Regions from separate parts of the Aeromonas veronii genome, predicted to be linked through region 1. Evidence: predicted binding sites of a transcription regulator. Region 1 holds the regulator's gene; the other holds the start of a gene.
The links. The regulator NrdR, encoded in region 1, represses ribonucleotide reductase genes. The targets are predictions, from matches to a motif close to CACNNTATANNGTG.
Positions count from the first base shown of each region.

Region 2: the regulator NrdR is predicted to act here: its motif matches at 4,701-4,714, upstream of nrdA (class 1a ribonucleoside-diphosphate reductase subunit alpha).

Region 1 is NZ_CP157875.1:3,507,979-3,515,615, reverse strand. Features, by position in the region: gene torS (TMAO reductase system sensor histidine kinase/response regulator TorS) at 1-485, shown strand, start outside; gene glyA (serine hydroxymethyltransferase) at 613-1,866, shown strand; gene ABNP46_RS16180 (hypothetical protein) at 1,973-2,401, shown strand; gene nrdR (transcriptional regulator NrdR) at 2,552-3,001, shown strand; gene ribD (bifunctional diaminohydroxyphosphoribosylaminopyrimidine deaminase/5-amino-6-(5-phosphoribosylamino)uracil reductase RibD) at 3,069-4,178, shown strand; gene ABNP46_RS16165 (riboflavin synthase) at 4,386-5,039, shown strand; gene ribBA (bifunctional 3,4-dihydroxy-2-butanone-4-phosphate synthase/GTP cyclohydrolase II) at 5,329-6,438, shown strand; gene ribH (6,7-dimethyl-8-ribityllumazine synthase) at 6,666-7,130, shown strand; gene nusB (transcription antitermination factor NusB) at 7,142-7,555, shown strand; gene thiL (thiamine-phosphate kinase) at 7,612-7,637, shown strand, end outside.
Region 2 is NZ_CP157875.1:2,132,440-2,140,076, forward strand. Features, by position in the region: gene mltA (murein transglycosylase A) at 1-627, shown strand, start outside; gene yfaE (class I ribonucleotide reductase maintenance protein YfaE) at 737-1,054, opposite strand; gene nrdB (class Ia ribonucleoside-diphosphate reductase subunit beta) at 1,115-2,248, opposite strand; gene nrdA (class 1a ribonucleoside-diphosphate reductase subunit alpha) at 2,314-4,581, opposite strand; gene ABNP46_RS09825 (HAD family hydrolase) at 5,146-5,832, opposite strand; gene ubiG (bifunctional 2-polyprenyl-6-hydroxyphenol methylase/3-demethylubiquinol 3-O-methyltransferase UbiG) at 5,832-6,563, opposite strand; gene gyrA (DNA topoisomerase (ATP-hydrolyzing) subunit A) at 6,750-7,637, shown strand, end outside.

The DNA.
Region 1 (7,637 bases):
CCATCGCGGTCTCGGCCCAGATGTATCCCGAAGATATTCGTCACTGCCTGGCTGCCGGCTTCGCCGACTTCGTGGGCAAGCCCATGCGGTTGGCAACCCTGGCCAGCGCCATCGCCCGTCAATGCAAGACAGGATCCGGCGAGTCAGCAAGGGAGACAGACCCCGCTTCGGACAATGGGGTGCTGGAGGCGGATCTGCCGGTGCTGGGTCTGCCGCGCATTCGCCAACTGGTCGCCCTGTTCGAGTCGCAAGGCGCCGAACTGGTGGCCGAACTGGCCATGAGCGAACCCGGTGAGGTGCATCGCCAGTTGGCCCACAAGCTCAAGGGCAGCGCCCTGGCGCTGGGATTGACCGAGTTTGCGGAGCGCTGCGCCGAGCTGGAAGCGGAGGAGGGGGATCCGCGCTCCCTGACCCCGGCATTCGAGGCGGCGATCCATGGATTGCGGCGCTGGCTGATGGCGAAAGCGGGGGCCACCGAGGGATGAAATTCGCCTTTAGTAACATGGATTCAACATTTTTTTAGGTGGTTGGACTGTCTCTTTGATCCCGCTCACGTTACAATGCCGCGGCCCACTTCACCTATCGCGCAAACGATTTTCAGGAGATATACGGATGTTGAAACGTGACATGACCATCGCCGGCTATGATCCAGAGCTGTGGCAGGCCATCACAGACGAGACCCGTCGTCAGGAAGAGCATATCGAGCTTATCGCGTCTGAGAACTACACCAGCCCCCGCGTCATGGAAGCCCAGGGCTCCCAGCTGACCAACAAGTACGCCGAAGGCTATCCGGCCAAGCGTTACTACGGTGGTTGCGAGTATGTGGACGTGGTCGAGACCCTGGCCATCGAGCGCGCCAAGGAACTGTTCGGCGCCACCTATGCCAACGTGCAGCCGCACTCCGGCTCCCAGGCCAACAGCGCCGTCTACATGGCCCTGCTGCAACCGGGCGACACCGTGCTCGGCATGAACCTGGCCCACGGCGGTCACCTGACCCACGGCGCCCCGGTGAACTTCTCCGGCAAGCTGTACAACATCATTCCCTACGGCATCGATGAGTCCGGCAAGATCGACTACGTCGAGATGGAGCGTCTGGCGGTTGAACACAAGCCGAAGATGATGATCGGCGGCTTCTCCGCTTATTCCGGCGTGGTTGACTGGGCCAAGATGCGCGAGATCGCCGACAAGGTCGGTGCTTATCTGTTCGTCGACATGGCTCACGTGGCCGGTCTCATCGCCGCTGGCGTCTACCCGAACCCCGTGCCCCATGCCCACGTGGTCACCTCCACCACCCACAAGACCCTGGCCGGTCCCCGTGGTGGCCTGATCCTCTCCGCCGCCGACGACGAAGATCTGTACAAGAAGCTGAACTCCGCCGTCTTCCCGGGTGGTCAGGGCGGCCCGCTGATGCACGTCATCGCCGGCAAGGCCGTGGCCTTCAAGGAAGCCCTCGAGCCCGAGTTCAAGACCTACCAGGCCCAGGTGGTGAAGAACGCCAAGGCGATGGCCGCCACCTTCATCGAGCGTGGCTACAAGATCGTCTCCGGCGGCACCGACAACCATCTGATGCTGGTGGATCTGATCGGTCGTGAGCTGACCGGCAAAGAGGCCGATGCGGCCCTCGGCAAAGCCAACATCACCGTCAACAAGAACGCGGTACCGAACGATCCACGCTCCCCCTTCGTGACCTCGGGTGTGCGTATCGGTACCCCGGCCATCACCCGTCGCGGTTTCAAGGAAGCCGAGTCCATCCAGCTGACCCATTGGATCTGCGATGTACTGGACAACCACGACAACGACGAAGTACTGGCCAACGTGCGCGAGCAGGTGCTGGATATCTGCCGTCGTCTGCCGGTCTATGCCTGATAAGCCAGTGTTTCTGGTATAAAACAATGCCACCCTCGGGTGGCATTGTTGTTGATAGGGGGGCGTCACCTGGGCGCCGTGCCCAGCCAGCCAAGAGAATCAGCCTATGCCCAATCAGACCTCGCTTAGCGATGACGACCTTGTCTCGTCCGTCCGCGCCCAGTATCACTTTCGCCCAAGCCCGGAGGGGCTGCTGGCCTGGGATGTGCGCCGGCTGATCAGGCTCGGCCGCGGGTTGCCGGTGCGAGCCCTGCCGCTGGCTCAGATAACGGAGCTGGACAAGGAGCACTGGTACGGTCACGGCAGCGAGGCGCCCACGGTGCGCAGCATCGCCCTGCATTGTCAGTTGATGCTGGCCGCCGATCTCGCCTATCCCATCATTCTCGACAGCGCGGGCCGGGTCATGGATGGCATGCATCGGGTCGGCAAGGCGCTGATGTTGGGGAACACGCACATCCACGCGGTGCAGTTTGCGCAGGATCCGGCGCCCGATTATGTGGATTGTGATCCCGACAGCCTGCCCTATGACGACTGAGTGCCTCGAACATGCCAATGCCACCCTCGGGTGGCATTGTTTTTTCTGGGCTTTTACCGGTTTTGGGTGGCCGTGTTACACTGGCAGGCCAAGATCCTGACCCGAGTGGCAGGTGTCCCTTAGTTTCCTGGAGTGTGCGCCGGAGGTCTGATGCATTGCCCGTTCTGTAGTGCCGTTGATACCAAGGTGATCGATTCCCGTCTGGTGGCGGAAGGCCATCAGGTGCGCCGCCGCCGCGAGTGTCTGCTCTGTCACGAGCGCTTCACTACCTTCGAGATGGCCGAACTGGTGATGCCCCGCATCATCAAGTCAAACGGCTCCCGCGAGCCCTTCAACGAGGAGAAGCTCAGGGGCGGCATTCTGCGGGCGCTGGAGAAGCGACCCGTGAGCATGGAGGCGATCGAGAAGGGGGTGAATCACATCAAGTCCCGCCTGCGCGCCACCGGCGAGCGGGAAGTGGCCTCCCAGCTGCTCGGCAACCTGGTGATGGACGAGCTCAAGAGCCTCGACAAGGTGGCCTATATCCGTTTCGCCTCCGTCTATCGCAGCTTCGAAGATATCCGCGAATTTGGTGAAGAGATTGCCAAGCTGGAGAAGTAAGCCAGCCACCCACCCACCCACAGAATGCGTTAGAACCCCTATTTTCTCGCGTTGAACGGGAGCCCAGATGTTTAGTCAAGACGATTATCAATGGATGAACCGGGCCCTCGAGCTGGCCCGCCGCGGTCGCTATACCACGGCCCCCAACCCCTGCGTCGGCGCCGTGCTGGTCAAGGCGGGCGTGGTGGTGGGAGAGGGCTGGCACCAGCGTGCCGGTGAACCCCACGCCGAGGTCTATGCCCTGCACGCCGCCGGGGAAGAGGCCCGTGGCGCTACCGCCTACGTGACCCTGGAGCCCTGCTCCCATCACGGCCGCACCCCGCCCTGCGCCGAGGCGCTGATCAAGGCCGGGGTGACCCGGGTGGTCGCCGCCATGGTGGATCCCAATCCCCAGGTGGGCGGGCGCGGCCTGCGCATGCTCTCCGAGGCGGGCATCAAGGCGGACTTCGGCCTGCTGAGCGCCGAGGCCGAGGCCCTGAATCCCGGCTTCTTCAAGCGGATGCGCACCGCCTTCCCTCAGGTGACGGTGAAGCTGGGTGCGAGCCTCGATGGTCGCACCGCCATGGCGAGCGGCGAGAGCCAGTGGATAACCGGCCCCCTGGCCCGCGCCGATGTGCAGCGCCTGCGTGCCCGCCACGACGCCGTCTTGTCGAGTGCCGAGACGGTGCTGACCGATGGTGCCTCGCTCAACGTGCGCTGGGACGAGCTGCCCCCCTCGGTGAAGGCGGTCTACCCGAAGGAAACCCTGCGCCAGCCGCTGCGGGTGGTTATCGACTCCCAGAACCGGCTGACCCCGGACTTGCCTCTGTTCAAGACCACGGGGCCCGTACTGCTGGCTCGTCACAAGGTGGACGGGGACTGGCCCGAGTGGGTGCAGCAGCTGGAGCTGCCGCTGCTCGACGGCAAGCTGGATCTGGTGAGCCTGTTCATGCTGCTGGCCAAGCGCAACATCAACTCCGTGCTGGTGGAGGCGGGGCCGCGCCTGTGCGGTGCCCTGCTCGGCAAGGGGCTGGTGGACGAACTGGTGCTCTATCAGGCGCCCAAGCTCCTGGGCGATGAGGGACGTGGTCTGTTCCACTTGCCCGAGTTGACCCGGCTGTTCCAGGCACCCAAGCTCAACCTCAAGGATGTGCGGCTGGTGGGGCAGGATATCCGCATCACGGCCAAAATTGCTTAACCAGCCGCCTGGCGCCGGCTCAAAAAGGTGCGGCGGGTGGCCGATTGAACCAGGCAATCCGCATCACGGGCAAGATTGCCTAGCCACGCGCTTCAAGGCTGGGTGGCCGTGTGAGGGCTATATCCTCACCACGACCACCTAGACCTGCGAGGCGCACTTTCCACATTTTCAGAGACGGGGTCAGGCCCCGTCATCAAGGTGATCTGCATGTTTACCGGAATTATCGAAGCCATGGGAACCCTGGCTGCCCTGCGTCGTCAGGGGGAGGACATGGCCCTCACCGTGCATGCCCCGACCCTGGACTTCAGTGACGTCAAGCTGGGCGACTCCATCGCCACCAACGGTGTCTGCCTGACCGTGGTGGCCCTCGGCGACAAGAGCTATACCGCCGACGTGTCGCTGGAAACCCTGTCCCGCACCGGTTTTGCCGAGGCCAAGGTGGGGGATGCGGTCAATCTGGAAAAAGCCCTGATGCCGACCTCCCGCCTCGGCGGCCATCTGGTCTCGGGCCACGTGGATGGCATCGGCGAGGTGAAGAGCAAGTCCGGCAGCGGCCGCGCCATCGAGTACTGGATTGCGGCACCGACCGATCTTGCCCGCTACATCGCCGAGAAGGGCTCCATCGCGGTGGATGGCATCAGCCTCACGGTCAACGCCGTAGAGGGCAATCTGTTCCGCCTCACCATAGTGCCCCACACCGCCCAGGAGACCACGATCGCGAACTGGAAGCCGGGCCATAAGGTGAACCTCGAGGTGGATCAGATAGCCCGCTATCTGGAGCGGCTGATGCAGGGCAGGGCCCAGGAACAGAGCGGCTCGACCCTGACCCTGGAAAAACTGGCCCAATCCGGCTTCTTGTAGGCAGTGCAAGTCTCTGTCTGGTTGAAAATGACAGTTGTACTTTGCTATGGATTCTCTGTTTTGCAGTTGAAGTTGCTGCTTGATGGCGGCGATTCAGTGGGGCTGGAGGGCCTTGGCAGGGAGCCCGGCCGCTCATGCACCGGCACACCTTGCTGATTGATGGGTCAAAACGGTTTTCTGTGATCCCGCTCAGGTTGAAACGGGGGCCGGTGCCCCCATCTAGAGCAGCATTACCCGAATCAAATCGAGCCCGCAGGCTCAATCCCGAAGCATGTTGATGGAGTAGCCCATGGCGCTGAGCACAACCCAGGAAATCATTGCCGATATCAAGGCTGGCAAGATGGTGATCCTGATGGATGACGAAGACAGGGAGAATGAAGGGGACCTCATCATGGCCGCCTCCTGTGTCCGCCCCGAGGATATCAACTTCATGGCCCGCTACGGCCGTGGCCTCATCTGCCTGACCCTGACCCGGGATCGCTGCAAGCAGCTGGCGCTGCCGCTGATGGTGGACCGCAACAATGCCCAGTTCTCCACCGCCTTCACCGTGACCATCGAAGCGGCCGAAGGGGTGACCACCGGCATCTCCGCCGCCGATCGCGCGGTGACCGTGCAGGCGGCAGTGGCGCCCGATGCCAAGGCCGCCGATCTGGTGCAGCCTGGCCACATCTTCCCGCTGATGGCGCAAGATGGCGGCGTGCTGACCCGGGCCGGCCACACCGAGGCGGGCTGCGATCTGGCGCGTCTTGCCGGTTACGAGGCGGCCTCCGTCATCGTCGAGATCCTCAACGAAGACGGCACCATGGCCCGTCGCCCGGATCTGGAAGTGTTTGCCGAACAGCACGGCATCAAGCTCGGCACCATCGCGGATCTCATCGAGTATCGCAACCAGCACGAGACCACGGTGGAGAAGGTGGCCGAGTGCAAGCTGCCCACCGAACATGGCGAGTTTGACCTCATCACCTTCCGCGACACCATCGACAACCAGGTCCATTTCGCCCTGAAGAAGGGGGAGATCCAGGCCGATGAGCCGACCCTGGTACGGGTGCACCTGCACGACGTGCTGAGCGATCTGCTGCTGACCGATCGCCACAGCGCCCGCAGCTGGCCGCTGGCGAAATCCATGGCCCGCATCGCCGACGAGGGCGGTGTGCTGGTTATCCTGGGGGCGGAGGCCGATGGCAACGAGCTGCTGACCCGGGTCAAGGCGTTCGAAGCCGCCGACAAGGGACTGGCACCGGAAGGGGCCAGGTGGCAGGGCACCTCGCGCCGGGTCGGCGTGGGTTCCCAGATCTTGAAGACCCTCGGCGTCGGCAAGATGCGCCTGCTGAGCTCACCGAAGAAGTATCACGCCCTCGGTGGCTTCGGCCTGGAAGTGGTGGAATACGTCGGCGAATAAGCGCGTTGGCGATTCGCCGATGCCAGCCCCGTGCCGAACGTCAGCCGGAAGGGGCGGGATGGGGCGGTGAATCCCCGGATGAGCGCCGCGAACGGATAAAACCTTCAATGCCTGCCCGCCTTGTGCGGGCATGGTTTTTTGTCGCGGGTCTGTTGTGCTAGAATGTGCGCACTTTTGGCCGCGGCCCCATTGACGGCCCCATTGATTGCACAGAGACAGGATTTCCAATGAAGATTATCGAAGGAAATATCGCCGCTCCCGAGGCGCGTGTTGCTATTGTCGTTGCCCGTTTCAACAGCTTCATCAATGACAGCCTGGTGAATGGCGCGCTGGACGTGCTCAAACGTCAAGGCCAGGTCCAGGAGAGCAATCTGACCCTGGTGCGCGTACCGGGTGCCGTTGAGATCCCCCTGGCGGCCAAGAAGCTGGCCAAGAGTGGTCAATATGACGCCATCGTCGCCCTCGGCACCGTCATCCGTGGCGGCACCTACCACTTCGAACTGGTGGCGAGCGAGAACGGCAAGGGCCTGGCCCAGGTGATGATGGAGTATGACATTCCCGTCGCCTTCGGCGTGCTGACCACAGAAAACATCGAACAAGCCATCGAGCGTGCCGGTACCAAGGCGGGTAACAAGGGTGCAGAGGCTGCGCTGAGCGCGCTCGAAATGATCAACGTCCTGAAACAGCTTTAAGGAATAAAACATTGAAACCGTCCGAGCGCCGTAAGGCCCGTCATTGCGCCACCCAGGCCATCTACCAGTGGCAGATGACCCAGGCCAACGTGGGCGACATCGAAGAGCAGTTCAAGATCGATCAGGACACCAAGGGTGTGGACCTGAACTATTTCCGCGATCTGCTGTTCGGGGTAGCCCTCCACTGCAACGAGCTGGACAAGGTGTTTGCACCTTTCCTCTCCCGTCCGCTGGAAGAAGTGGACATGGTGGACAAGGCGATCCTGCGTCTGGCGACCTACGAGCTGACCCGTCGCGATGATGTGCCGCCGCGCGTGGTGATCAACGAAGCGATCGAGCTGGCCAAAGCCTTCGCCGCCGATGACAGCCACAAGTTTGTCAACGGTGTTCTGGACAAGGTGATCAAGACGCTGCCAAAGCGTTGATCCGCTGTCCATCAGCCTTAAGAGAGGAGCCAGCCTAACCGCTGGCTTTTTACTGTATGGGTGAATTTGAGCTGATTGAGAA
Region 2 (7,637 bases), 1.4 Mb from region 1:
GGGGCGCTGTCCAACCGGGGGCTGGAGCTTGGCTACAGCAAGTCCCTTATCGACAACTTCCTGATGGACGTGCAGGGTTCGGGGTTCGTGCACTACGGCGATGACGACAGGCTGCAGTACCTGGGTTACAGCGGCAAGAACGGCCACGGCTACGTGAGCATCGGCCGGGTGCTGATCGACAGGGGCGAGGTGCCCAAGGAGCAGATGTCCATGAAGGCCATCAAGGATTGGGCCAACCGTCAGCCGGAGGCGAACGTCATGGAGCTGGTGGAGCAAAACCCCTCCTACGTCTTCTTCGAACGCCGTCCGACCAATGACGTAGTGGGGGCTGCCGGTATTCCGTTGCTGCCCATGTCGGCGGTGGCGGCGGACAAGACCCTGCTGCCCATGGGCACCCCCATACTGGCGGAGGTGCCGCTGCTCGACAAGGCGGGCAACTGGACCGGCAAGCATCAGTTGCGGCTCTTGATCGCTCTGGACGTGGGCGGCGCGGTCAAGAAGGGGCACCTGGATCTCTACCACGGCATGGGAGAGAAGGCCGGGGTGGCCGCGGGTCACTACAAGCACTTCGGCCGGGTCTGGAAGCTGGGTCTGCACCACGGCCCCACTGCCGCGCCCTGGATCTGACCGACGCGGGCAGCACATGCATGAGAAATAAAAAAGCCGCCGGATTATCCGGCGGCTTTTTTGTGGGCTGCAGGTGGTGACGAGCATCACCCAGACCTGGATGTGGGTCTCAATCCTTCTTCACATCCAGCCGGATGGTCCCCACCGGCTTGCAGCAGCAGGGCAGGCACTCTCCCTGGGAGACGAAGGCCAGCGGCACACTGGGGTAGTACACCCGGCCTTCGAGCAGCGGGGTGCGGCAGGCGCCGCAATAGCCGCTGCGACACTGGAACTCCACTTGATGGCCGTGGCGTTCCAGGGTCTCCAGCACGCTCTCGCCGGGGTGGGCGTGCAGCACGCCATCCTGGGTGTGCACCAGGGGCGTCAGGGTTTCCTGCTCGGCCTCATGGCGCAGTGCAGGGGACGGGGTGCCGATGGCATCACTCATCACGCATGCCAGCGCGTCGACACCCGCTGCCCGTCATGGCGCGACAAGCCCCAAGTCTCATCACAGCTCGAAATCACCGAGATCATCGGCGTGCACTTCGCTGTCGATCTGGCCGACCAGGTAGGAGCTGACTTCCACTTCCTGGGGGGCGACCTGCACGTTGTCGGACGACAGCCAGGTGTTGATCCAGGGAATGGGGTTTTGCTTGGCACCGGCAAAGGCCGGCTGCAGGCCCACCGCATTCATGCGCAGGTTGGTGATGTACTCCACGTACTGGCAGAGGATGTCCTTGTTCAGGCCGATCATGGAGCCGTCCTGGAACAGGTACTCGGCCCACTCCTTCTCCTGGATGGCAGCTTCCTTGAAGATCTCGAAGCAGGCCTGCTCGCACTCGACCGCGATCTCGGCCATGTCCGGATCGTCGTTGCCGCTGCGCATCAGGTTCAGCATGTGCTGGGTGCCGGTCAGATGCAGGGCCTCGTCGCGGGCGATCATCTTGATGATCTTGGCGTTGCCCTCCATCAGCTCGCGCTCGGCGAAGGCAAAGGAGCAGGCGAAGCTCACATAGAAGCGGATCGCCTCCAGGGCGTTGACGCTCATCAGGCACAGATAGAGCTTCTTCTTCAGGCCGCGCAGGGTGATGGTCAGCTCGCGATCACCGACCCTGTGGGTGCCTTCCCCGTGCAGGTGATAGAGGGCGGTGGCCTCGATCAGATCGTCATAGTAGTGACTGATGGAGCCGGCGCGTTTGAGGATCTGCTCGTTGGTGACGATGTCATCGAACACCTGGCCCGGGTTGTTGACGATGTTGCGGATGATGTGGGTGTAGGAGCGAGAGTGGATGGTCTCGGAGAAGGCCCAGGTCTCGATCCAGGTCTCAAGCTCCGGGATGGAGACCAGCGGCAGCAGCGCCACGTTCGGGCTGCGACCCTGGATGGAATCCAGCAGGGTCTGGTACTTCAGGTTGGAGATGAAGATGTGCTGCTCGTGGGGAGGCAGGGCCTGATAGTCGATGCGATCGTGGGAGACGTCCACCTCTTCCGGGCGCCAGAAGAAGGAGAGCTGCTTCTCGATCAGCCGCTCGAAGATGTCGTGTTTCTGTTGATCGTAACGGGCCACGTTGACCGATTGGCCAAAGAACATCGGCTCCTTGAGTTGATCGTTTTGGGTCTGGCAGAAGGTTGAATAGGCCATGGTTGTCGAATGTCGCGAAATGGGGGAAACAGGAAGGCGGGAGCTTCATGCTCCCGCCCGGTTCATCAGATCTTACAGGCGCCGCCAGCACAACCGTCATCTTGCAGATCGGTCTGGGCATCGTCCGCACCATCACGGGTGTTGTGATAGTACAGGGTCTTGAGGCCGTATTTGTAGGCGGTCAGCAGATCCTTGAGCAGCTGCTTCATCGGTACCTTGTTGCCTTCGAAACGGGCGGGATCATAGTTGGTATTGGCGGAGATCGCCTGATCCACGAATTTTTGCATGATACCGACCAGCTGCAGGTAACCATCGACGCTCGGTTGCTTCCACAGCAGTTCGTATTGATCCTTCAGGCGGTGATATTCCGGCACCACCTGCTTGAGGATGCCATCCTTGGAGGCCTTGACGGAGACCAGACCACGGGGCGGCTCGATGCCGTTGGTGGCGTTGGAGATCTGGCTGGAGGTCTCGCTCGGCATCAGGGCGGTCAGGGTGGAGTTGCGCAGACCCACGGTCTTGATCTCGGTGCGCAGCGCTTCCCAGTCCAGGTGCAGAGGTTCGTTGCACAGGGCGTCCAGATCCTTTTTATAGGTATCGATGGGCAGGATCCCCTGGGCATAGGTGGTTTCGCCAAAGGCCGGGCAGGGGCCGAACTCGCGAGCCAGCTGCACCGAGGCCTTCAGCAGGTAGTACTGGATAGCCTCGAAGGTACGGTGGGTCAGCGCGAGGCCGGAACCGTCGGAGTAGCGAGCACCATTTTTTGCCAGATAATAGGCATAGTTGATCACCCCAATCCCCAAGGTGCGGCGATTCATGCTGCCTTTTTGCGCGGCTTTCAGCGGATAATCCTGATAGTCGAGCAGGGCATCCAGGGCGCGGACGGCCAAATCTGCCATCTCTTCCAGGTCTTCGAGCTTCTCGATGGCACCGAGGTTGAAGGCGGACAGGGTGCACAGGGCGATTTCGCCATCCTCGTCATCCACGTTGTTGAGCGGCTTGGTGGGCAGCGCAATTTCGAGGCAGAGGTTGGACTGGCGCACCGGGGCGACAGCCGGATCGAACGGGCTGTGGGTGTTGCAGTGATCCACGTTCTGGATGTAGATGCGACCGGTGCCGGCACGCTCCTGCATCATCAGGGAGAACAGATCCACGGCCTTCAGAGTCTTCTTGCGAATGGCCGGATCCTGTTCGTACTTGACGTAGAGCTCCTCGAACTTGTCCTGATCCGCGAAGAAGGCGTCATACAGGCCAGGGGCGTCGGAGGGGGAGAACAATGTGATGTCGCCGCCCTTGATGAGGCGCTGGTACATCAGCTTGTTGATCTGCACCCCGTAGTCCATGTGACGGACCCGGTTCTCTTCCACGCCGCGGTTGTTTTTCAGCACCAGCAGGCTTTCCACTTCGGTGTGCCACAGCGGGTAGAACAAGGTGGCCGCACCGCCGCGCACGCCGCCCTGGGAGCAGCACTTCACGGCAGTCTGGAAGTACTTGTAGAAGGGGATGCAGCCGGTGTGGAAGGCTTCGCCGCCACGGATGGGGCTGCCCAGACCGCGGATGCGGCCGGCGTTGATGCCGATGCCGGCGCGCTGGGAGACGTAACGTACGATGGCGCTGGCGGTGGCATTGATGGAGTCCAGGCTGTCATCGCACTCGATCAGCACGCAGGAGCTGAACTGACGGGTCGGGGTCCGCACACCGCTCATGATGGGGGTGGGCAGGGAGATCTTGAAGGTCGAGACCGCATCGTAGAAGCGCTTGATGTAGTCAAGACGGGTATCTTTCGGGTACTTGGAGAAGAGGCAGGCCGCCACCAGGATATAGAGGAACTGCGGGCTCTCGTAGATCTCGCCGGTGACGCGGTTCTGTACCAGGTACTTGCCTTCCAGCTGCTTGACCGCGGCGTAGGAGAAGTCCATGTCGCGCCAGTGATCCAGATAGGCGTTGAGCTCTTCGAACTCGGCCTGGGTGTAGTCGGTCAGCAGGTGCTTGTCGTACTTGCCCATGTCCACCAGCTTGGCGACATGCTGATAGAGGTGGGGCGGCTCGAACTGGCCGTAAGCCTTCTTGCGCAGGTGGAAGATGGCCAGACGGGCGGCCATGTACTGGTAGTCCGGGCTCTGTTCGGAAATCAGGTCGGCGGCAGCCTTGATGACGGTCTCGTGGATGTCGGCGGTACGGATACCGTCATAGAACTGGATGTGGGACTTGAGCTCCACCTGGGAGACCGACACGTTGTCGAGCTTCTCGGCAGCCCAGTCGAGCACGCGGTGAATCTTATCCAGATCGATGGGTTCTTTGTGTCCGTTACGCTTCGTCACAAACAAGTTCATTGGCTGATGACCCTTATTAGCTGATACCTGCCGGCATCGGTTGATTCCCGAAAAACCATCGCGCCACGCTCCCCACGGACCTGGCTTGGTAAAGAGTGGGGGCGTACTGCGCGATGAATCACAAGATATAGTGTTATTTTTAATGCGAACTACAAGATAGTGAGGTCGTCCCCGTATTGCAACGTGTGGATAACCTCATTGCTGTGGATAAATTGTGGGTGTTATGGGATCTGTTAGTGACTGCTCACAGTGAGTGGGTTTTCATGCGTCTGATCCGTCAAATGCAAGTCCGAAGATCGAAGATGGAAAATTAAAATAACTTTTTTTGCTTGCGAAAATGGGTCGGTTTTACTAGCAAATTCAGGCTGGTTATCCCTTGAACGGCAAGGGACAAAAGCTGTCCGATCCGGCTGAAATGGCTGACGGCCACGCAGGAAAAGGGGGAGCCCGACCCGGCTCCCCTTCGTGATGTTCAACAGTTTTGCCGTGACGTCTTGCGCGTTCATCGACGGATGCCTGGCCCCGATAAGGTGCCGGCCATATCCATCAATCGATGTGCCAGATTCAGCTCAGTTCGTAGCGCAGCCAGTGGTGCAGAGCCTGTACCGTGTCAAAATGCAGATCCGCGCCCCAGCCGGCGGGATCCTCGTCATCGTGCAGATAGCCCCAGCCCGCTACCGCGGTGCGCATGCCGGCATTGCGACCCGCTTCGATGTCGCGCACGTGATCCCCCACATAGAGGCAGTGCGCCGCATCCACCCCGAGTTGCTCGCAGGCGAAATACATGGGGGCGGGGTCGGGCTTGCGCACCGGCAGGGTGTCGGCACTGACGGTGACGCCGCAGCCCGCCAGCGCCGGCAGGGCGGCCAGCAGCGGCTCGGTGAGAAAGCCCGGCTTGTTGGTGACGATGCCCCAGGGCAGCTGCTGTTCTTCGAGCCATTCGATGAGATCCAGCATGCCGTCATAGGGGCGGGTGCCGACACAGAGGTGAGCGGCGTAGTAGTCGAGCAGGGCGGTGCGAAGGCGTGTCGCCCCGAGTTCTTCAAGCAGTTCGTCCCCAAGGCCGGCCCTGAGTAGCCCCAGCGCCCCGTGGGAAGTGGTCTGGCGGATGATGTCGTCAGAGAGTGGTGCAAAGCCTTCGCTTATCAGCACATGGTTGACGGCGGCGCCGAGATCCGGGGCCGTGTCGAGCAGGGTGCCGTCGAGATCAAACAGCACGCAGCGCAGGGGCGCCTGGTTGGCGGCGCTCATCAGCCTTGCTCCGGACGGGTGAAGCTCACCATGTAGTTGACGTCCACGTTGGCCCCCAGCCTGAAGTGGCCGCTGAGGGGGTTGTAGTGCACCCCGCTCATGTCCTCTACCACCAGGCCCGCCGCTTCACCCATGCGGCACAGCTCCGCCGGGGTGATGAACTTCTTGTGGTCGTGGGTGCCCTTGGGCACCATCTTCATCAGGTACTCGGCGCCGAGGATCATCATCAGATAGGCCTTGGGGTTGCGGTTGATGGTGGAGACCACCACCTGGCCGCCCGGGCGCACCAGGGTGGCGATGGCCCGCATCACGGACGCCGGATCCGGCACGTGTTCGAGCATCTCCATGCAGGTGACCACATCATACTGGCCACTGGGCCCTTGCTCAGTCACTTCCGCGGCGTGCGCCTCGGCGGTGATCTGGCGATACTCGAGCTCCACTCCGGCTTCCAGGGCGTGCAGGCGGGCGACCCCGAGCGGCTCCTTGCCCATGTCGATGCCCGTCACCTTGGCGCCACGGCGGGCCATGCTCTCGGCGAGGATGCCGCCACCGCAACCGATGTCGAGGGTGCGCTTGCCGAACAGGCCACCGCTCTTGTCGGTGATCCAGTCAAGGCGGATGGGGTTGATTTGATGCAGCGGCTTGAACTCGCCCTCCATATCCCACCAGCGGGAGGCAATGGCTTCAAATTTGGCGATTTCTGTCAGATCGACATTGGCATCAGCGTTCATTTTCATGGATCCTGTGGCAGGGGCGCGCAAGGGGGGAGAGGCGCGCAATCTATTGTCCTGGCGGGCATTATAACGGACGCACTTTGTCAAACCAGCCTGATTTGCGGCTTAAGGTCTTTCACGCGCTGTGTTACCATGTCGCGCTGTTTAAGCCAAAGAACAACTAATTAGGGATTAAGGCTTTCTATGAGCGATCTGGCCAGAGAGATCACGCCGGTCAACATCGAAGAAGAGCTCAAGAGTTCCTATCTGGATTACGCCATGAGCGTGATCGTAGGACGAGCTCTGCCGGATGTGCGTGATGGCTTGAAACCGGTTCACCGCCGCGTTCTGTATGCAATGAACGAGTTGGGGAACGACTGGAACAAGCCCTATAAAAAATCGGCCCGTGTGGTCGGTGACGTAATCGGTAAATATCACCCGCATGGCGACAGTGCCGTGTATGACACCATCGTCCGCATGGCGCAGGATTTCTCCATGCGTTACATGCTGGTCGACGGTCAGGGCAACTTCGGTTCGGTGGATGGCGATAACGCCGCCGCCATGCGTTATACCGAAGTGCGGATGGCGCGCATCTCCCACGAGCTGCTGGCCGATCTGGACAAAGAGACCGTGGACTGGGTGCCGAACTATGACGGCACCGAGATGATCCCGGCTGTCATGCCCACCAAGGTTCCCACCCTGTTGATCAACGGCTCCTCCGGTATCGCGGTGGGCATGGCGACCAACATTCCTCCTCACAACCTCACCGAGATAGTGAACGGCTGTCTGGCGCTCATCGAAAATGGTGATCTCACCATCGATGAGCTGATGACCTATGTCACCGGCCCGGACTTCCCCACTGGCGGTATCATCAACGGTCGCTCCGGCATCGTGCAGGCGTACCGTACCGGTCGTGGTTCCGTCTATGTGCGGGCCAAGGCCGAGGTGGAAGTGGACGACAAGAGCGGTCGCGAAACCATCATCGTCCACGAGATCCCCTATCAGGTGAACAAGGCGCGGCTCATCGAGAAGATCGCCGAGCTGGTCAAAGAGAAGAAGATCGAGGGCATCAGCGCCCTGCGCGATGAGTCT